DNA from 4 places in the Agrobacterium salinitolerans genome. Region 2 is predicted to be linked to each of the others. Evidence: predicted binding sites of a transcription regulator. Region 2 holds the regulator's gene; each other region holds the start of a gene.
The links. The regulator PhoB, encoded in region 2, activates phosphate uptake and scavenging genes when phosphate is short. The targets are predictions, from matches to a motif close to TGTCATNNANCTGTCAT.
Positions count from the first base shown of each region.

Region 1 (2,201 bases), on a different contig from region 2:
CCTTGGCGGCGGCGAGAACCTCTGGCTTGTCGGTGTAGTCGGCAACGACCTTGCGGCTGTCGTCACGATGATAGATCGGCCGGGCTTCGGAGGTGAAGTCGACGATCTTCCAGCTCTTGCCGTCCTTTTCGAGCAGCAGGTCGATCAGGCCCATATGCGAACCCCAGAAACCAGCCATCACGGCCGGTTTGCCCATCAGCGTGCCCTTCACCGCATCCGCACCCTCGATACCGTCCCAGGTCTTCGGACCGGGGAAAACAAGATGCTGGTGGCCGGTGAAGATGGCGTCGATGCCTTCCACGCCCGCCAGATAGAGCGAGGCGTTTTCCATGCGGTCGCTCTGGCCCTTGCCATCGATGCCGGAATGGGAAAGGGCGATGATGATATCGGCGCCTTCTTCCTTCATCACGGGCACCCAGGCTTTTGCCGCCTCGACGATGTCGCGCGTCTGGGCCTTGCCCTCGAGGTTCTTGGAATCCCACATCATGATCTGCGGCGGCACAAAGCCGATGATGCCGACCTTGACCGGGCTCGTCACGCCGCCGCCGTCGCGTATCTGCTTTTCCAGGATAACATAGGGCTTGAAGAACAGCTCGTCGTTTTTCGGATCGGAAGCAAGCTGGCCCTTGGTGAGATTGGCGCAGACATAAGGGAAACCGGCGCCCGCCAGCGTGTTCGACATATAGTCGAGACCGTAATTGAATTCGTGGTTGCCGAGCGTGCCGCAATCATACCCCAGCACGTTCATGGCGTTGATCACGGGGTGCTTGTCGCCGGCTTTCATGCCGCGCTCATAGGCGATATAGTCGCCGAGCGGATTGCCCTGCAGGAAGTCGCCATTATCCACCAGCATCGAATTGCCGGCCTCGGCGCGGATCTTGTCGATGATCGAGGCGGTGCGCGAAAGCCCCATCGTGTCGTTCGGCTTATCGGCGTAATAATCATAGGGAAAGACGTGAACATGGATATCGGTCGTTTCCATGATGCGCAGATGCGCCTGGTTGGTCGCCGCACGCGCAGCAAAAGGGTGCAGCATCACCAGCGCCGAGGAGGCTGCGATGCCGCCCAGCAGCGAACGCCGGGTAATGGGGTGGAGAGCGAGAAGCGACGACATGGGAACTCCTTCGGATGAAGCTTGCTCTGTCTTGAAAAATGACAGGGTAGAAGCAATCGCAGAGGAGTCCATCACCAAAATGACAGGGCCGTGACAGATGGGCCGGTTTTCAACCGTTTGATAAATTTTTTATCACGGCAGTGCGGCGCAGGTGTCGCCGCACTGGAGAATGCGCATTCTTCGCTCTGCGCATTGCCGTGCTCTGGATCAGCGCGCGAGGGTTGGTCTCACTTCTTCGTGGAAGAAGCGAAAATAGGAGGATAGCTGCGCCAGCGTATTGGTGGAAAGCTTGAGCTGCAGGCCAAGGCGGTTCATGTGCTGCCACTGCACAACGCCCTCGATGAAGCCCAGATCTTCACTCTGCACCTTGACCCGGCTGCCCTTGGCAGCCGCGAAAGGCCCGTCCAGTTCGAGCGCCATTCCGGTGGCGGAAAGATCGACAACACGCCCTCTGGTCGACTGGCTGAAATAATGCACGGTCGCAAAAATCCTGGTTTTGCTGCGGGGCGCGGTCCGGGTCGCCATATTGAGGTTGTTTGTCATTTTGCTGCTCAAATGAATTGTTTCCGATACCTGCATCATGGCGCGGAAAACTTGAGAGCCGTTTAGTTCTTCTCTTAAAATTGCATGTAATTACCGATTATGCTGTGTCGATACGGCACTGATAGCAATTGTTGCGGGCGGAGCGCACGTGGACATAAGCGACATCCGAACGTTCCAGAAGTTGCTGCGCGCGTGACACGATTTCGTTTGTCGCCGTCACCGCGCCGGTGCCGTAGACGATGCGGTCATCGGCCCCATAACCGCGCACGATGTAATCCGGGCTGTCCAGCATCGGCGGAATGGTCTGCGTCTGCGGGTAGCGCTCACAGGCGTCGGCATGCAGAAACACCGGCCCCGTTTCCGCATAGGGCTGCAGCGAGGGAAAGGGCCGGTAGGCGAGGATCAGCATCGCGTCGCCTTCACCGATCTGGCGAAGGCAGTGGCGGCATGGCATACCTCCAGGAGAAACGGCGTTCTCCGGTGCATTGCCATAAGCGTCGGCGGCTCCTGCCCGGTAAGCTTCGGCTTCCTTAGCCGGCATTGC
Region 1 is NZ_JAPZLN010000003.1:479,401-481,601, reverse strand. It holds gene O9X91_RS14340 (bifunctional 2',3'-cyclic-nucleotide 2'-phosphodiesterase/3'-nucleotidase) at 1-1,114, opposite strand, end outside; gene O9X91_RS14335 (PilZ domain-containing protein) at 1,322-1,657, opposite strand; gene O9X91_RS14330 (DUF1203 domain-containing protein) at 1,755-2,201, opposite strand, start outside.
Region 1: a site for PhoB is predicted at 1,194-1,210, ahead of O9X91_RS14340 (bifunctional 2',3'-cyclic-nucleotide 2'-phosphodiesterase/3'-nucleotidase). Genes of this name have one in related genera too.

Region 2 (2,201 bases):
CCAAGCGCGCCGCCGCTCCTGCCCCGCGCGCGACGAATTTCGCGGGCCGTGTCGGCACAGCGCCTGCTCGGGTTCTGACCCGTTCCAACGCAGCAACGGCTCTTCAGGAAGAGATCGGCATCGAGACCGCGGAAGTCCTCGATTACGTTCCTTCCAGAAACGTCGTCACCCCGATTTCCCGTCGCCTGACGTTGACGGAACTGACGGAGCGCACCTGCAAGTGGCCGGTCGGCGATCCCTTGAAAGACGATTTCCATTTCTGCGGTTGTGAAGCGCTGGAATCGTCACCCTATTGCAAGTTCCATGCGAAACTCGCCTACCAGCCGGTAAGCGAACGTCGCAAAGCTTGAGTGTTGCGGCACGCATTCGACACTCAAAAACTACGGGCCTTCGGGCCCGTTTTTTTATGGCAAAACTCAAGGCGGTCCCGGAATGGGCGCACGCTGTTTGAGAGGCGCTCCCAATTCCTCTTCTTCCGCCTTCTGCGGATGTAAAATCGCGACACGCCCTTGCGGCAAATACTTTGAGTTCGTCGGCGACGTGCCGCGCCATCCCTCCTGTCTGGTTTCACCGCGCAATCCGACTCTCAGCAGACCGTCTGTCGCCTTCAAAAACAACAAGGACACGCGTTGGGGAAGGTTCGAATTCAGAAGGCCCGCCACCATCCCGGCTGCGGGCCTTCTGAATTTTGGGAATTTTTCCCGAGTGAAACCATCGGTTTCGGTTTCCTCAGGCTTCCATTGAATATCCGGCGCCGCGCACGGTGCGGATGACATCTTGCATATGCGAAAAATTGAGCGCCTTGCGCAGACGTCCGACATGCACGTCGACGGTGCGTTCGTCCACATAGATATCGTGACCCCAGACGCCATCCAGCAATTGTGAGCGGGAAAACACCCGGCCGGGAGAGGTCATCAGGAATTCCAGCAGGCGGAACTCCGTTGGGCCGAGGCGCACTTCGCGGCTCTTGCGGTGAACGCGATGGGTCTCGCGATCCAGTTCGATATCGCCGCATTTCAGCACCGAAGACAGAACCTCGGGGCGAGCCCGGCGCAGCATGGCCTTGACCCGGGCCATGAGTTCCGGTGTCGAGAACGGCTTGACGACATAATCGTCGGCGCCGGTGGCGAGGCCGCGAACCCTTTCGCTTTCCTCACCGCGCGCCGTCAGCATGATGATGGGCAGGCGTTCGGTTTCCGGCCGCATTCTGAGCCGACGGCACAGTTCGATACCGGAAACGCCGGGAAGCATCCAATCCAGGATAAGAAGGTCTGGAATACGTTCCTGCAGCCGAATTTCGGCCTCGTCTCCACGGGGTATCGTGTCGACGTCATATCCCTCAGCCTCGAGATTGTAACGAAGCAGCACGCTCAGCGCTTCCTCATCTTCCACAACTGCAATCTTGGGCACCATATACTAACTCCGCAAGCCGCTGCCTGTCTGTTACTCGGTCACCGAACCGAGCGTGTTGGAACTGTCATCCTTAGGACGCTCGCCTTCCGGCTGGCTGCCGGTGGTCATGTAATAGATCGTCTCGGCGATATTGGTGGCGTGGTCGCCGATACGCTCGATGTTCTTGGCGCAGAACAGAAGATGCGTGCAGGTAGTGATGTTGCGCGGATCTTCCATCATGTAGGTCAAAAGCTCACGGAAGAGCGACGTGTACATGGCGTCGATTTCCTCGTCGCGCTCGCGGATGGCATTTGCCTTCTCCGCCGAACGTGTCGAATAGACGTCGAGGACTTCCTTGAGCTGTACCAGCGCCAGTTCCGAGAGGTGTTCGATGCCACGGGCGAGCTTGCGCGGCACGCCGGTGCCGGCAACCGCGATGACACGCTTGGCAGTATTCTTACCGAGGTCGCCAACGCGTTCGAGGTCCGCTGCAATACGTAGCGTGCCGATGATCTCGCGAAGGTCTGCAGCCATCGGCTGGCGCCTGGCGATGGTGACGATGGCCTTGTCGCCGATCTCACGCTCGGAATGATCGAGGATCGCGTCGTCGGAAATGACCTTCTGGGCGAGTGCGGCGTCGGAGTTGACGAGCGCACGCACGGCATCGGCGCACATCTGTTCCGCCAGACCGCCCATTTCGGCGATACGGCGCGTCAGGAATTTCAGTTCGTCGTCATATGCCGACAGAATATGCGAATGGGTCGTTGTCTGTGTCATGGTCTAGTCCTCCGGCTTGGCCTGCATGCGCG
Region 2 is NZ_JAPZLN010000001.1:390,969-393,169, forward strand. It holds gene O9X91_RS01840 (GcrA family cell cycle regulator) at 1-350, shown strand, start outside; gene phoB (phosphate regulon transcriptional regulator PhoB) at 730-1,413, opposite strand; gene phoU (phosphate signaling complex protein PhoU) at 1,444-2,169, opposite strand.

Region 3 (2,201 bases), on a different contig from region 2:
CGTGGCACGAATCATCTTGGCCGCCGGCCGCCGTTTCGGTAGATTTGCCGTATTCCTGCTTGTCCCGCCGGCAGCGATCATCATAGCCCTTTGGCTCTCGCTCCTCGATGACCACCCTGGATGGTTTCTCGGCCTTGCGTTCATTTTTCTGCCGTTTGTTACGATTGTGACCTGCCACTGATCGGCCGTCCTTTTCGCAACGCGCCGAACAACAGGCTTGGTGTATATCGGCAGAGACGGCTGGCCGCCTCGCTCGCGATATCGATCTGCCATACATTTTTTGCGGCCGAAATCAGGTGGTTCGGGTTGAGGTGTCCGACGTCAACGATGCGGTCCAAGGCGACTGCGATATCAGGCGGAAGATTGGCTCCTTTCTCGATCAGGACGACAACGGCCGATTTTTGCGCCAGGACTTTCCCAGCGTCCTCGCAATATGTCTCCCCCCGCCTGCCCAATTCAATTGTCGCAACTGCGTAGCGGATCAAAATGCTGGTCTCTCGCAGAACCAATTTCGCCGCCTCCCGATAGCCTTCCATGTTGGCCTCGGGTGTCTCGCCGCCATCATGATCTGGATGCGATGAATGTCGATTCCTCCTACATGCCGTAATGGGCCGGCACCTAGAGCTTTACGCCGCTCTGACGCTTCTTTTTGCCCTTCGGGCGAAAATCGACCAGCAGCGATTTCAGCTCGATATCGCGAACGCGCCTTGCCGCCTCGTCCGGGCGCACCCATTCCAGCAGGCGTTCACCGCGTTCCTTGAAACTGGTTTCCGCATCCGTCACCTCTATCTGGAACACATCGACCATGCAGGGAACGACATCGCCATTGTCGAGCATCTTGAGATAGGTGTAGCGGCCGACGGCATTCTTTTTCACCCGGCCGCGCACGCCCGCCTCCTCCCACGCCTCTATTGCCGCCGCCTCGTGCGGCTTCTTTCGTTTCATCGGCCAGCCGCGCGGAATGATCCAGCGCCCGCTGGTACGGGACGTGACAAGGAGGATTTCGACCCCCTCGCCATTGTCGGCATGACGGAAGCAGAGCGCGGCATATTGCTGCCGGAAAGCGCCGGTGAAGAGCTTTTCCGGAACCGCAGCAAGCTGCTGTAACAATGTCAGTGCACGAGCCGGGCGGGTTTTCCGGCTTTTCTTGGTGGGTTTCATATCCGTTGATAGTGCTGATTTTCCGGGTTGCATCAATGCCCCGCGTACATTTATGACAGTTTTATGACAATCACCCCCCACAACTAATATAGCGCCATTGAGGGCCAATTCGCATGATGAGTATTTTTCGCAAGCTGATGCCGCGCGAGGACCGTTTCTTCGAGATGTTCAGCAAACATTCCGAAACCGTTATCAAAGCGGCCGAGGCCCTTGACCAACTTTTGAGCGGCATCGACGTCGAGAAGAACTGCGACCTCATCATCGCGCTGGAACACCAGGCGGATGACATCACCCGCGATGTGCTGCTTGCGGTCAGACGCAGCTTCATCACGCCATTCGATCGTGGCGACATCAAGGATCTCATCCAGTCGATGGATGACGCCATCGACATGATGCACAAGACCGTCAAGACCATTCGTCTTTTCGAGCAAACGGAATTCGATCCGCTGATGAAGGAAATGGGTCATGAGATCGTGCGCGCAGCCGGCCTGATCGCAGAAGCCATTCCGCTTCTCAACAAGGTCGGCACGAATGCGCATCGCCTGTCATCCATCGCCGAAGAGGTGACCCGCGTTGAAGGCCGCTCCGACGAACTTCACGATCTGGGTCTCAAGGACCTCTTCCGCCGCCACGGCGCAAGCGGCAATGCCATGGCCTATATGATCGGCAGCGAGATCTACGGCGAACTCGAAAAGGTCGTCGACCGCTTCGAGGATGTGGCCAACGAGATCAGCGGCATCGTGATCGAGAACGTCTGATGGATGTCGCACTTGCCCTGCCGCTGCTTGTCGGCCTCATCGCCATTGCGCTATTCTTCGATTTCCTGAACGGTCTGCACGACGCCGCCAATTCCATCGCCACCATCGTTTCCACCCGCGTACTGCGCCCGCAATATGCGGTCGCCTGGGCGGCCTTCTTCAACTTTATCGCCTTCCTGTTTTTTGGCCTGCATGTGGCCGAAACGCTCGGCACCGGCATCATCGATCCAGCCATCGTGTCGCCGCAGATGATCTTCGCGGCGCTGATCGGCGCCATCGTCT
Region 3 is NZ_JAPZLN010000005.1:339,658-341,858, reverse strand. It holds gene O9X91_RS19225 (hypothetical protein) at 159-536, opposite strand; gene O9X91_RS19220 (NUDIX hydrolase) at 619-1,161, opposite strand; gene O9X91_RS19215 (DUF47 domain-containing protein) at 1,275-1,919, shown strand; gene O9X91_RS19210 (inorganic phosphate transporter) at 1,919-2,201, shown strand, end outside.
Region 3: a site for PhoB is predicted at 1,214-1,230, ahead of O9X91_RS19215 (DUF47 domain-containing protein). Genes of this name have one in related genera too.

Region 4 (2,201 bases), 300 kb from region 2:
CCGTGCCGATTGTCATGACATTGCCGCGCCATGCCACCGCGCTGCCGATCCAGCTTCGCGCCCAGACGATGGGCATGATCATGTCGCGGGCGATCATCGCCGGCAGTGTGTGGAGCGATACCGGCCATCGGTTTAGGGCCGCGAGCGCAAGTTCCGGCACGTACATGAGGGCGAGGACGGCAAAGGCAGTTGCGGCGAGGTTTACATCCATCATCGCCGCGGCGGCAAGCGCGAAGAGGAGCGGGGGAAGCGCCCCGGTGAAGATTTCCGGCGCGAAATATTGCGGGAAGGTCACGCGTCGCAACCGAGCCCAGCGGGTCTGGCGCGACCAGATCTCGCCGGCATGGCGCTGGCCGAGCGGCTGCTCGAACGGGGCGCTGACCAGATGCACCTTGCGGCCGGCGTTTCGCACCAGCTTCGTCGAGGCGGCGTCCTCGGCGATTTCTGCGGCAAGGGCGCGAATGCCGCCGTGGTCTTCGAGAAACGGCTTGTTCCACAACATCGATTTGCCCTGCGCGAAACCCATGCCGATCGCTTCCGCCGCATATTGCCAGCGTCCCTGCGAGCCATTCAGGAAGGCGCATTCCACATTGGCCCAGAAACCGGCCGGACGGGAGCCGAGCGGCGGCGAGCAGACCAGCCCGCTGTCCGGCCGCCAGGCCGACATCATGGTGGCTATATAGGATTTTGGCATCAGCACGTTCGAATCGGCGAGAATCACCCATTCATGTTTGGCGGCGCGCCAGCCCTTGACGCAATTGTTCAGTTTCGGATTGGCGCTGATACGGTCATCGCCAATGAGCAATTGCATGGAAACCGATGGAAAGGCGGCTTGCGCGGTGCGAACTTCCTCGATCACGGGATCGAATTCATCGGCGACGCAAAACAGCAGCTCATAATTGGGCCAGTTGAGTTCGAAGGCGCGCGACAGGGTCAGCGACGTGAAGTTTTCCACACCGCGCAGCGGCACCACAAGCGAGACAGCCGGTGTTTGCCGGACAAGATCGTTTTCCGCGTCGGGTCTCGTCAGTCGCCAGCCGGCCAGAACGATGCTGAGAAGATTGAAGCCGAGGAGCAGAATTGCGCAAAGGGCAAAGACAGTTTCCATGCTGGCCAGTTCCACTCCCAAGCTTCGGCGGTCTGCGCGCCAATCGATTCCATGGAATTCGTCTCTGCCGATTATAACGTTTGCGTGACAGTTACATGTCATCGTCGGCTTGTGCGGAGGCAACGCCGTGCATCAAGGCGCCGCAGAAGCGGCGTGCGCAAAAGAAAAGCCCTCCGCATGGAAGGGCGCAATCGTCATGACAGTCGATAAATTTTAGTGGACGTTCAGGATATGAGCATGACTGCTTGCGACGAGAAACGATTCCCGTGCTTTCTCGATGTCGCATCTGCCCGCGATGGCATCGAGGCAGTTCCTGCGCGCCTCTTCATATTCCGGCCCGTGTTCCTCGGGCCAGCGGTACATCAGCATGTCCAGCGCCACCAGCGGGCTGTAGATTTCTACGGCGACGCACAGCGGCAGGTGAATCGCCACCGGTTTCATCCACGAGGCGTGGTGACACGGCTCTGTTCTGTTAATCAGCATATCATTTTCCTCCCTGTTTTAGCTGTCTTGGAGGTCGTTCTCTCTCCTATGCGCGAAATGCCTGCCTCACGAAATGGTTCCCGATCACCAAAAATGTGATCGGTCAGGGGGTTCCAATTTTCCAAGATGAATGGAAGATGAACAAACAGATGAACCGGAGATGAACAAAACCGCCATCAGGGCGTTGTTATGTCCATAAGAAGGAGAACGCATATGTTCAATTTGTCAGGCATTCAGGAAAGCTTCTTCGGGGACCGCATGGCCGGCGTATGTCAGGCAATCACGTCGGCTCTGGCTTTCGAATCCGGGTTAGAGAAGTCGCGGATTTCGGCAACTGTCGAAAATGATGTGATCTATCTGGAAGGTACGGCCGATTCGGTAGAGGCAATCGACATCGCCATCAACCTTGCCTCTTCCATTTCCAATTGCCGGATTCTGAGCCATATCGAGCCGGTCTACTGACCATTGCGCCAGCCGGGCGAAACCTCGTCCGGCTCATTCTAACGCAATGACGTGGCAATGTCATTTCCGGTTGCCGATTTGCGCGCTGCGAACCATATCACCCGGCTTGATGCCATAGTGCTTCGCAGTGCCGCCATTGAGTTCAAGC
Region 4 is NZ_JAPZLN010000001.1:689,745-691,945, reverse strand. It holds gene O9X91_RS03335 (ceramide glucosyltransferase) at 1-1,108, opposite strand, end outside; gene O9X91_RS03330 (DUF982 domain-containing protein) at 1,322-1,591, opposite strand; gene O9X91_RS03325 (BON domain-containing protein) at 1,805-2,053, shown strand; gene O9X91_RS03320 (DUF192 domain-containing protein) at 2,114-2,201, opposite strand, start outside.
Region 4: a site for PhoB is predicted at 1,193-1,209, ahead of O9X91_RS03335 (ceramide glucosyltransferase). Genes of this name have one in related genera too.